Linked DNA regions of Mesorhizobium japonicum MAFF 303099. The protein of the gene in region 1 interacts with the protein of each later gene in a pairwise test. Links are inferred from orthologs where the notes say so. Each region holds a gene or a part of one and is shown in the gene's direction. Other genes may lie near its edges. The genes, in order: uvrB and uvrA.

Region 1 (6,271 bases):
TCGTCCAGTCACTGCCGGTCGAGGACGAAGCATTCGCCTCGCCGCTGCCGATGACCGAATCCTCTGCCGACGTCGCGATTGCACCTGCCGAGACCCAGCCGCAACAGCCCGGCGACGCCGCCTCGCTGCCGGATGCGCTGACCGACGACGTGCCGCTGCCGACTGGCCGCCCGCAATACGACACGCCGCGGCAGCCAAAGGCCGTGGTGGAACAGGATGAGCCGGCGCCGCAGCCCAAGATTGCTCAGCCCAAGATCGCGCAGCAGAAACCGGCGCCGCAGGCAAAGCCGGTCCAGCAGGCCCAGCCCGCAAGACCGGCCCGGGCCGGCCGGTCTGGCGAGAGCGGCGATGTGCTGGCCTATGCCAAGCCGGACATGCCGTCGGGCGGCCTTGGCCAGGCGTTCAGGAACCTCTTCAATGGACCGGGCGGCGGAAGCGGCGCCGGCCGCGGCGTCGCCGTCTATGACATCAGCGCCAAGACCGTCTACATGCCGGATGGCCAGCGGCTCGAGGCGCATTCCGGCCTCGGCGCCATGGTCGATCAGCCGCGCTATGTCCATGTGAAGGATCGTGGCCCGACGCCGCCCAACACCTATAATCTGTCGCTGCGTGAATCGCGCTTCCATGGCGTCGAGGCCCTGCGCCTGACCCCGGTCGGCGGTGGCAACAAATACAACCGCAACGGCCTGCTCGCCCACACCTACATGCTGCGCGGCGGCCGCGCCGAGTCCAATGGCTGCGTCGTTTTCAGGGACTATTCCCGCTTCCTCGCCGCCTTCAAGAAGGGCAAGGTCACGCGTCTCGTCGTCGTGCCGCGCCTGAGCGGATCGCCGACCCAAGTGGCGACGGACAACGCCCGCGGCGCCTGACCGCCGGCAGATACCCCTCGGCAACTGCCTCCTCCTGACAGCCTTCTGTCAGGAGCCGCGTCGGGGCATGCGCCTCGCCGCATCGCGCTCTTTCCATTTTCGCCAAGACCTCCCATATTCGGGGCATGGCCAAATCCCCCGGTAAAAGAACGCCGCCGACGGCGAATGACGACCGCGCCGCGCCGAAGCGGCGCAGCCCGCTGACCGATTTCCTCGACGCCTCCGAACCGCTGCACAAAGGCGGCTTCGCCGAGATGCCGCAGCCCGAACTGTCGGGCACGCCGCTGATCGGTTCGATCGCCGACTGGGCCGAGCAGATCGAGCAGGAGGCCGAACGCGAAGGGCGCCAGACCGGCAAGGGCGACGGCGGCAAAGCGCCAAAACCATCCAAGAAGATCCCCGAGCGCTCATCCGCGCCCGGGCGCACCGCGCGCGGCACCTCAATGGGCGGCGCGGCCACCGCTCGGGAGCGCGCCGCGGTCGGCCTCAATCCGGTCGCCGGCCTCGACATCTCGCTGGAAGAGGCCGAGACGATGACGTCGAGCGGCGTCACCGCGACGGTCGCCGCGCTCTCGGCGCTGATCGAATCCGGCAATCCGCTGCACAAGGACGGCGTGCTGTGGACGCCGCACCGCCCCGCCCGGCCGGAAAAGTCGGAAGGCGGCATCGCCATCAAGATGGTGTCGGACTTCGAGCCAGCGGGTGACCAGCCGACCGCCATCAAGGACCTTGTCGAAGGCGTCGACAACAATGACCGCACCCAGGTGCTGCTCGGCGTCACCGGCTCCGGCAAAACTTTCACCATGGCCAAGGTGATCGAGGAAACGCAGCGCCCTGCCTTGATCCTGGCGCCAAACAAGACGCTGGCGGCGCAGCTTTATTCCGAGTTCAAGAAATTCTTCCCCGACAATGCGGTGGAGTATTTCGTCTCCTATTACGACTACTACCAGCCGGAAGCCTATGTTCCGCGCACCGACACCTTCATCGAGAAGGAATCCTCGATCAACGAGCAGATCGACCGCATGCGCCACTCGGCGACGCGCTCGTTGCTCGAGCGCGACGACGTCATTATCGTCGCCTCGGTGTCCTGCATCTACGGTATCGGTTCGGTCGAGACCTATACGGCGATGACCTTCCAGATGCAGATCGGCGACCGGCTCGACCAGCGCGCTCTGCTCGCCGACCTCGTCGCCCAGCAATACAAGCGGCAGGACATCAATTTCGTGCGTGGCTCGTTTCGCGTGCGCGGCGACACGATCGAGATCTTCCCGGCCCACCTTGAAGACCGCGCCTGGCGCATCTCGATGTTCGGCGACGAGATCGAGCAGATCACCGAGTTCGACCCGCTGACCGGCCAAAAGACCGGCGAGCTGAAAAGCGTCAAGATCTACGCCAACTCGCACTATGTGACGCCGCGCCCGACGCTCAACCAGGCGATCAAGTCGATCAAGGAAGAACTCAAGCAGCGTCTGGTCGAACTCGAGCGTGCCGGCCGCCTGCTGGAAGCACAGCGCCTGGAACAGCGCACCCGCTTCGACCTCGAAATGCTGGAAGCCACCGGCTCCTGCGCCGGCATCGAGAACTATTCGCGTTATCTCACCGGCCGCCAGCCGGGCGATCCGCCGCCGACCTTGTTCGAATATATTCCCGACAATGCGCTGGTGTTCATCGACGAAAGCCACGTCACCGTGCCGCAGATCGGCGGCATGTATCGCGGCGACTTCAGGCGCAAGGCGACGCTGGCCGAGTACGGCTTCCGGCTGCCTTCCTGCATGGACAACCGGCCGCTGCGCTTCGAGGAATGGGACGCTATGCGCCCGCTCTCCGTCGCCGTTTCGGCGACGCCGGGCGGCTGGGAAATGGAACAGTCCGGCGGCGTCTTCGCCGAGCAGGTCATCCGCCCGACCGGCTTGATCGACCCGCCGGTCGAGGTGCGCCCGGCCAAAAGCCAGGTCGACGATGTCGTCGGCGAGATCCGCGAAACAACAAAGGCCGGCTACCGCACGCTGGTCACCGTGCTGACCAAGCGCATGGCCGAGGACCTGACCGAATATCTGCACGAGCAGGGCGTGCGCGTGCGCTACATGCACTCCGACATCGACACGCTGGAGCGCATCGAGATCCTGCGCGATTTGCGCCTCGGCGCTTTCGACGTGCTGGTCGGCATCAACCTTTTGCGTGAAGGCCTCGACATTCCCGAATGCGGCTTCGTCGCCATTCTCGATGCCGACAAGGAAGGGTTCCTGCGCTCGGAAACCTCGCTCATCCAGACCATCGGCCGCGCCGCCCGTAACGTCGACGGCAAGGTCATCCTCTATGCCGACCAGGTCACCGGCTCGATGGAGCGGGCGATGGCCGAGACCAACCGCCGCCGCGAAAAGCAGATGGAGTGGAACGCCGCCAACGGCATCACGCCGGAGTCGGTCAAATCGCGCATCTCCGACATTCTGGACTCGGTCTACGAGAAGGACCATGTCCGCGCCGACATCTCGCAGTTCACCGACAGCGCCGGCGCCATGATGGGCAACAACCTCAAGGCCCATCTCGACGCGATGGAAAAACAGATGCGCGACGCCGCCGCCAATCTCGACTTCGAGAAGGCCGCCCGCATCCGCGACGAGATCAAGCGGCTGCGTGAGATGGAACTGTCGATCTCCGAAGACCCGCTGGCCAAATACGCCGACATGGAAAGCCCGGTCTCGGGCCGCGAAAAGGGCAAGCACAACAAGGGCGTGGCCAAGCACCGTACGGCAGAGGAACAGGAGCGTTTTCGCAAGCTCGACGAGGCACGCGCCGCCGAAGAGGCCGCCAGGGCTGCCCGACCCAACCTCTTCCGCAAGCCGGCGCTTGACGAGATGGGCGCCGACGGCGCCGTGCCGGCGAAGAAGCCGCTGTTCGCCAAACCCTCGATCGACGACATGGGGCCCGGCACCGACATGCCGACGCCTGCGGGTGCGGTGTCACGCTCGCTGTTCAAGAAACAGTCGGCGTCCGAAGCGCACGGTTCCGACTTCGGTATTCCAGGCGAGCCGGTCAGGCCGCTGTTCAAGAAGAACTCGCTGGACGAGATGACCGTGCGGCGCACCGAAAAGCCGGTCGAAGGAAAAGTGCCGGCGAAGCCCCAGCCGATCTCCCATCCTGTGGGGGCCGGCAGGACAGACGTGAAGGATCGTGACGATTCCGCCAAGCCAATCGTTCGCCAGCGCGCCGGCATCGGCTCCTACGAGGACCCAGGCGACGCCCGCCGCGAAAAGCGCAGGCCGGGGAAAACGGGCAGGCCGGGGAAGTAGCGGCTTCTTCCTTCCCCCTTGCGGGAGCAGGGAAACGCTCTTCCTCGTCGCGGCTTAACATCTGCTTGTCAAAGTCGGAACAGCCTCTGGACTATGCGCTCGCGCTTGCCGCCAGACTGCGGAAACGGTACGCACGGCTGCAATCCTGCCTCTGCACGCAAAGCTCTGCACCGACTCCCCATGAAACCCAGGGACATCGCCGCCTACGCCTTCCTGACCGTCACCTGGGGCCTGTCGTTCCTCGTCCTGCTCAAGGTCGTACACGCATTCGGCTGGATCGGCGCGGTCACCTTGCGCTCGCTGATCGCCGGCATCACGCTCTTCCTGTTGGCGGCGGCGACGCGGCGCCGGCTCGATTTCAGCGCCGGCTGGCGGCACTTCGCCGCGGTCGGCGCGACGACAGTCGCGGCGCAGCTGATCGGCCTGTCCTACGCCACGCCGCGCATCGGCACGGCGATGGCGGCCATCCTCGTCGCCGCGATCCCGCTGTTCTCGATGATCCTTGGCCAGTTATGGGGGCTTGAGCGCATCACCGTTCGCGGGCTGGCTGGCCTGCTGCTCGGCGCCGCGGGTATCGTGGTCCTGGTCGGCTTCCCCTCGGTGCCGATCACGCCGTCCTTCGTATTCGGCTGCGCCGCCTCGCTGTTCAGCTCCTTCTCCGCCGCCTTCGGCAGCAACTACACCAATCGCCATCTGCGTTCGGCCGGCTCGTTCGAACTCACCGGCGCCGCCTTCCTGTTCGGCGGGCTGATGACGCTGCCGCTGTTGCTTGTCGTGCCGGTGCCGGCCATGCCGCGTCCTGTCGATTTCCTCTATCTCGTCCTTCTCGCCTGCGTGATGAGCGCGCTGACCTATGTCGTCTATTTCCGGCTGGTGGCCAGCATTGGCGCAACCAGGACGATCAGTGTCGAATTCGCCGTGACCACGATCGCGGTGCTGGTTGGCACTGTCATGCTTGGCGAGTCGCTGGCCATCATCCAGGGTTTCGGCGCGGTGGCGATCATCGGCGGCTGCATACTGGTGCTGGATCCGTTCCCGCGCCGGGCGAAAGCGGCGGCCTTGCCATCCGCCCCGCCTTTGGTGTAATCGCTTCGCACACTCGAACGTCTTGAAAGGAGGGCTCACGTGTTCACGTTTCATCGTCACCATCGTCAGCGTGGCCCGATCTCTGCCCTGCAAGCCAGCTTGCAGGGCTGACCAGGGACGGTCCGGGTTTTTCCCGCTTCGATTTTTTGGTCTGCCCTTCGTGGTGCCGCAACGCCTAGCCTGATGGCCGGCACGCGCACCGTTCAAAGTGCATCCGGAGCTGTCTCCGGCAAGACCAGAGAAATCCAAATGGCCCTGATCAGCCTCAAATCCCTCGGTGTCACCATGAGTGCGCCGCTCTTCTCCAAGCTCGACCTCACCATCGGCAGTGGCGACCGCCTCGGCATCGTCGCCGCCAACGGCCGCGGCAAGTCGACCTTGCTCAAATGCCTGACCGGCGAGATGGAGCCGACATCAGGCGACATCACCCGCACGCGCGGCCTGCGCGTCGGCCATGTCGAGCAGTCGGTTCCCCCTGCCCTTCTTAGCCGCAGCTTTCATCAGGTGGTGGCCGACGCCTTGCCGCCGGAGCAGGCCGAAAGCGAGATGTGGCGCGTCGACGTCGTTCTCGACTCTCTCGACGTGCCCGAGGTAATGCGCGAGCGGGAAATGCAGGCGCTGAGCGGCGGCTGGCAAAGGCTGGCGCTGATCGCTCGCGTCTGGGTCACCGATCCCGATGTGCTGCTGCTCGACGAACCGACCAACCATCTCGATCTTGCCCACATCAGCCAGCTGGAAAGCTGGCTGAACGCGCTGCCGCGCGAAGTGCCCGTCGCCATCGCCAGCCATGACCGCGCCTTCCTCGACGCCACCACCAACCGGACCCTGTTCCTGCGCCCGGAACAATCGCCAGTGTTTGCGCTGCCCTACTCCCGCGCCAGGCGGGCGCTCGACGAGGCCGACGCCTCGACAGCGCGCAAGTTCGAGCGCGACATGAAGGTCGCCCAGCAGCTGCGAAAGCAGGCCGCCAAGCTCAACAACATCGGCATCAATTCCGGCAGCGACCTTTTGACGGTGAAGACCAAG
Region 2 (6,074 bases), 1.5 Mb from region 1 along the record:
TCCTGGATCGAACGCTACCGGACCTTCTGGCCGGAGCGCATCGAAAGGCTGAAGACAGTTTTGAAGGACATGGATCAATGAAGGATTTGGGATCGATGAACGCCAAAACCCAGGGCGACGCCGCCCCGGAGGCGCTGGAGTTCGAATACGACCTTGCCGAGCCGCCGGAAAAAGTGTGGCGGGCGCTGACCGTGCCGGAACTGCTCGCCGCCTGGATGATGCCGAACGACATCAGGCCGGAAATCGGCAATCGTTTTGCCTTCGCCGGGACTGAAGCTGCCATCGAATGCGAAATCCTCGACGCCGAGCCGGAGCGTCTGCTGCGCTATTCTTGGCGGCAGCAGCCGGGCGACGCCGCGCGCCAGGATCCACTCGACAGTGTCGTCACCTTCACACTCGCCCGCACCGTTTCCGGCGGCACGCATCTGCGCATCGTCCATGACGGTTTTGGTGGGAAAGCAATGCCCGCCGTCGCCATGGCTAGCGGCGGCTGCCGGCTTTCGCTTGGATTGCACGGGCGCGCAAAGCCTGTCGCCGCGAACATACCGAACACCTTGCTGCTCGCAGCCTGAACACGGAAATCGGAGACGAAAAATGAGCGGTCTTGCCAGTCTGGTGCCGATGGTGATCGAGCAATCGAGCCGCGGTGAACGCGCCTTCGACATTTTCTCGCGGCTGCTGCGCGAGCGCATTATCTTCATCAATGGCGAGATCAATGACGACGTCTCGGCGCTGGTCTGCGCGCAACTCCTGTCGCTGGAATCGGACAATCCCGACAAGGAGATCTCGCTCTACATCAACTCACCGGGCGGCGTGGTGACCAGCGGTTTCGCCATCTACGACACGATGCAATATGTCAGCTGCCCGGTATCGACCGTGTGCATGGGCTTTGCCGCCTCGATGGGGTCGTTCCTGCTAATGGCGGGCACGCCGGGGCGCCGCATCGCGCTGCCGAACGCCACCATCCTGCTGCACCAGCCGCTGGGTGGCTTCCAGGGCCAGGCTTCCGACATTCAGCGCCACGCCGAACGCATCGGCAAGACCAAACAGCGCATGGCCGAACTCTACGCCCAGCATTGCGGCCGCAGTTATGAGGAGGTCGAACGCACGCTCGACCGCGACCATTTCATGACCGCCCGCGAAGCCCAGACCTGGGGCATTGTCGACCATGTCTTCGACACGCGAAAAAAGGCGGCGTAAGCCCAAGCCAGATCGGATTCCTGGCGGTCGCCAAGATTTGACGACACCAGTCTGGTTCAGGGGGCGGCTCGCCCCTATAATCCTGGGATGATCGACACGCATTCGCCCACGCATCGCGTCATCGCCGCCGCGGTGCTCATTTTCGCCAGCCTTGCGAACGGCATGGCACTCGCCGACGACAGCGCACCGCCGGCGCAGAAAGGTGCCCTGCCCGGCGTGAGCGGCGATTATCGCATCGCCAAGCCGGCTCCCCAGCCGGAACCCGACGATGCGTTCCCCAGCAACGGCAACGGCACGTTCAAGATCGGCGATACCGATGTCAGGATCAGCGGCAGCATAACCGTCGACATGGGAACGGGCGGGCTTAAACCCCCGAGGTGAGCAGCCCTCCGCTGGGGCCAGTTCAGCCATTTCCTCAAACGAACAGCCCCGCCGTGCCTTAGGCAAACGGACGGGGCTTTTCTGGATCTCAAATCCATATTTTGCCGGGAGTGTACTGCCGGCGTTTGATTTCGGATGCTGCGCGGCGTCAGCCGACGATCCGACTAGCAGTCTCTGATTTTTGGGGGATACGGCAAGTCACGGTTTGTCGGGTGGCGCAGACGCTAAACCCTGGCACTTATGCCTGCCGCGGCTCCAACGAGGCGTGGAGCCCTTGGGGACTGTCCGGTGGCGTCATGCTCCGCTCCTGTGTCCGTTGCGACATTGTCGACGCGAAGCGCAAATCGCAAATGCCTGCGGCGTCTCGCAGACCGCCTTGGGGCGGCGAGGCCATCGAAAGACGGCCGGCTTCGCTGACTGTTGGAGACTGCTCCCATGAGCCGGCCACGTCAACCTTCAATAGCCGGTTACGGAAAATTGTGATCTCCGGGAGGTTACGTCCAGGTCAGGTTTCTGCACAGCTTTGTCAGGAGCGTGTTCGGCCTTTGTTCTTTCTGCTTGCCCCTTCGCGCGAAAGGCGGTTAAACGACTTCTGTCGGGAATTGTGGCGTCTCTCGACGTGGCGGCAAAAACACCTACATAGGGGATGGCCGGGACAATCCCGCCAATCCCACCAATTCCAGATCTGAGGCGGCGACCGGCGATGGCCGACCATAAATTCCTTTCCATTCGCGGGGCGCGCGAACACAATCTGAAGAATGTCGATCTCGACCTGCCGCGTGACAGCCTGATCGTCATGACCGGCCTGTCGGGCTCCGGCAAATCGTCGCTCGCCTTCGACACAATCTACGCAGAAGGCCAGCGTCGCTATGTCGAAAGCCTGTCGGCCTATGCGCGGCAATTCCTCGAAATGATGCAGAAGCCCGACGTCGACCAGATCGACGGCCTGTCGCCTGCCATCTCGATCGAGCAGAAGACCACGTCGAAGAACCCGCGTTCGACGGTCGGCACCGTCACCGAGATCTACGACTATATGCGCCTGCTGTTCGCGCGTGTCGGCGTGCCTTATTCGCCGGCCACCGGCCTGCCGATCGAGAGCCAGACGGTCAGCCAGATGGTCGACCGCGTGCTGGCGCTGGAGGAAGGCACGCGCCTGTTCCTGCTGGCGCCGATCGTGCGCGGCCGCAAGGGCGAGTACCGCAAGGAACTGCTGGAGCTGCAGAAGAAGGGTTTTCAGCGCGTCAAGGTCGACGGTGTCTTTTATGAGATCGCTGACGTTCCGGCACTCGACAAGAAGTACAAGCACGACATCGACGTCGTCGTCGACCGCATCGTCGTGCGCGGCGATCTGGCCACGCGCCTTGCCGATTCCATCGAGACAGCGCTGAAGCTCGCCGAGGGGCTGGCGGTGGCCGAGTTCGCCGATAAACCGCTCGACTCCAGCCAGACCGGCGAGGATTCGGTCAACAAGTCGAAGAACGAGACGCATGAGCGCATCCTGTTCTCGGAAAAATTCGCTTGTCCGGTGTCCGGCTTCACCATCCCGGAGATCGAGCCGCGGCTGTTCTCGTTCAACAACCCGTTCGGCGCCTGCCCGACCTGCGACGGTCTCGGCAGCCAGCGCGCCATCGACCCCAATCTCGTTGTGCCCGACGAAAACGTGTCGCTGCGCGACGGCGCCGTCAGCCCGTGGGCGAAATCGACATCGCCCTATTACGTGCAGACGCTTGAGGCCTTGGGCAAGGCCTACAACTTCAAGCTCGGCGACAAGTTCAAGGATTTGAGCGCCGAGGCGCAGGACGCGATCCTGCGCGGTACCGGCGAGCGCGAAGTCACCTTCCAGTATGATGACGGGCTGCGCTCCTACAAGACGACCAAGACCTTCGAAGGCGTTATCCCCAATCTCGAACGGCGCTGGAAGGAAACCGAATCCGCCTGGATGCGCGAGGAGATCGAGCGCTTCATGTCGGCGACGCCCTGCCCCGTCTGCAAAGGCTATCGGCTGAAGCCGGAAGCGCTGGCGGTGAAGATCGGTGGCAAGCACATCGGCGAAGTCACCGAACAGTCGATCCGCAACGCCGACAAATGGTTCACCGACCTGCCCGCCCAACTCAACGACAAGCAGAACGAGATCGCGGTCAGGGTGCTGAAGGAAATCCGCGAGCGCCTGCGCTTTCTCAACGATGTCGGGCTCGATTATCTGACATTGTCGCGCAATTCCGGCACCTTGTCGGGTGGCGAAAGCCAGCGCATCCGGCTGGCGTCGCAGATCGGCTCGGGCCTGACCGGCGTGCTTTACGTGCTGGACGAGCCGTCGATCGGTCTGCACCAGCGCGACAACACGCGGCTGCTCGATACGCTCAAGCACCTTCGCGACATCGGCAACACGGTGATCGTCGTCGAGCATGACGAGGACGCCATCCTGCACGCCGACTATGTCGTCGACATGGGTCCGGCCGCCGGGATCCATGGCGGCGAGATCATCGCCCAGGGCACGCCGCAGCAGGTGATGGCCAATCCCAATTCGATCACCGGCAAATATCTGTCGGGCGCGCTTGAAGTCGCCACCCCCGGCGTGCGGCGCGAGGCGAAAAAGAACCGGCGCCTGAAGATCGTCGGCGCGCGCGGCAACAATCTGAAGAACGTCACCGCCGAAATCCCGCTCGGCACCTTCACCGCCGTCACCGGCGTGTCGGGCGGCGGCAAGTCGACCTTCCTCATCGAGACGCTGTTCAAGGCGGCTTCGCGCCGCATCATGGGGTCGCGCGAACATCCGGCCGAACATGACCGTATCGAGGGTCTGGAATTCCTCGACAAGGTCATCGACATCGACCAATCGCCGATCGGCCGCACGCCGCGTTCGAACCCCGCCACCTATACCGGCGCCTTCACGCCGATCCGCGACTGGTTCGCCGGTCTGCCGGAAGCCAAGGCGCGCGGCTACCAGCCGGGGCGCTTCTCGTTCAACGTCAAGGGCGGTCGCTGCGAAGCCTGCCAGGGCGACGGCGTCATCAAGATCGAGATGCACTTCCTGCCCGACGTCTACGTCACCTGCGACGTTTGCCACGGCAAGCGGTATAACAGGGAGACGCTCGATGTCCTGTTCAAGGGCAAGTCTATCGCCGACGTGCTCGACATGACCGTCGAAGAAGGTGTCGACTTCTTCGCCGCCGTGCCCGGCGTGCGCGACAAGCTCGATACGCTGAAGCAGGTCGGCCTCGGCTACATCCATATCGGCCAGCAGGCGACAACGCTGTCAGGCGGCGAAGCGCAGCGCATAAAACTCGCCAAGGAACTGTCGCGCAAGGCGACCGGCAAGACGCTCTACATCCTCGACGAGCCGACCACCGGCCTGCATTTTCACGACGTCGCCAAACTCTTGGAAGTGCTGCACGAACTTGTCGACCAGGGCAACACGGTGGTGGTCATCGAGCACAATCTCGAAGTGATCAAGACCGCCGACTGGGTGCTCGACCTCGGCCCCGAAGGCGGCGACGGCGGCGGCGAACTGGTTGCCCAGGGCACACCGGAAGCCATCGTGCGCGAGAAGCGCAGCTATACCGGCCAGTTCCTCAAGGAACTGCTGGAGCGGCGCCCCGGAGGCAAGCGCGAAGCGGCGGAGTGATAAACGGACCGGTTGGCGCCTGGAGAGTTTTGGATGACAATCAGAAGAGCGCTTGCCGGTGATATCCAAACAGTCGTTTCGCTGACGGAAGCCGCCTACGCTCCTTACAACGCCATACTCGACGCGCCGCCGATCCCGGTGACCGAAGACTACGCGCCGCGCATCGCGAACGGCGAGGTCTGGCTGCTGGAGAGTGGCGGCGAACCTGCCGGAGTGCTCACACTGGAGCGGCATGCGGATCACGCGATGATCTTCTCCGTCGCGGTGTCGCCCGGCTTCCAGGGCAAGGGGTTCGGTATCGCATTGTTGAAACACGCCGACGAGCAGACGCGCCAATGGGGCCTACCGGAGATACGGCTCTACACCAATGCGAAAATGGAGCGGAACATCGCGCTCTATCTCGCTTACGGCTATCGCGAAACGGGTCGCCGGCCCAACCCCTACCGGCCAGGATGGGTGCTTGTCGACATGGCAAAACCGGTCGACGAGACCACGACGGCCTGATTTTCTGAACGCGGCCAGACTTCTGAATTTGGCCAGACGCTGCACTCGGGAGGACAACAATGAGCAAATCGGGAACAATCCGCTCCGGCATGGGCGGCTGGACCTTTGAGCCCTGGGATACGTCCTTCTATCCGGATAAGTTGTCGAAGGCCAAGCAGCTGCAATATGCCAGCCGGCAGGTGCCGAGCATCGAGGTCAACGGTACCTACTATTCCAGCTTCAAGGAGCCGACCTTCGTCAAATGGGCAAGCGAGGCGCCGGACGGGTTTGTCTATTCGCTTAAGGGCAACCGCTTCGTCACCAATCGCCGCGTGCTGGGCGAGGCCGGTGAATCGATGATGCGCTTCCTCGGTTCCGGCGTTGC

The links.
Region 2: the proteins of uvrB (region 1) and uvrA interact in binary tests that used the Escherichia coli proteins (3 or more experiments, as listed by UniProt). The link is inferred for Mesorhizobium japonicum MAFF 303099 from one-to-one orthologs.

The regions. Positions count from the first base shown.
Region 1 is NC_002678.2:2,128,410-2,134,680, forward strand. The notes cover bases 684-4,359. They hold uvrB (excinuclease ABC subunit UvrB), read left to right. Parts: upstream 684-994; coding sequence 995-4,159; downstream 4,160-4,359. Other genes in these bases: MAFF_RS11430 (DUF2778 domain-containing protein), read left to right, coding at 684-869; MAFF_RS11440 (DMT family transporter), read left to right, coding at 4,340-4,359. Also shown: more of MAFF_RS11430, read left to right, coding at 1-683; more of MAFF_RS11440, read left to right, coding at 4,360-5,245. UniProt on the Escherichia coli protein: The UvrABC repair system catalyzes the recognition and processing of DNA lesions. A damage recognition complex composed of 2 UvrA and 2 UvrB subunits scans DNA for abnormalities.
Region 2 is NC_002678.2:585,674-591,747, forward strand. Bases 1,928-5,406 are described here. They hold uvrA (excinuclease ABC subunit UvrA), read left to right. Parts: upstream 1,928-2,284; coding sequence 2,285-5,206; downstream 5,207-5,406. Other genes in these bases: MAFF_RS04155 (GNAT family N-acetyltransferase), read left to right, coding at 5,240-5,406. Also shown: MAFF_RS04130 (ArsR/SmtB family transcription factor), read left to right, coding at 1-81; MAFF_RS04135 (SRPBCC family protein), read left to right, coding at 96-572; MAFF_RS04140 (ATP-dependent Clp protease proteolytic subunit), read left to right, coding at 595-1,200; MAFF_RS04145 (hypothetical protein), read left to right, coding at 1,288-1,581; more of MAFF_RS04155, read left to right, coding at 5,407-5,710; MAFF_RS04160 (DUF72 domain-containing protein), read left to right, coding at 5,770-6,074. UniProt on the Escherichia coli protein: The UvrABC repair system catalyzes the recognition and processing of DNA lesions. UvrA is an ATPase and a DNA-binding protein. A damage recognition complex composed of 2 UvrA and 2 UvrB subunits scans DNA for abnormalities.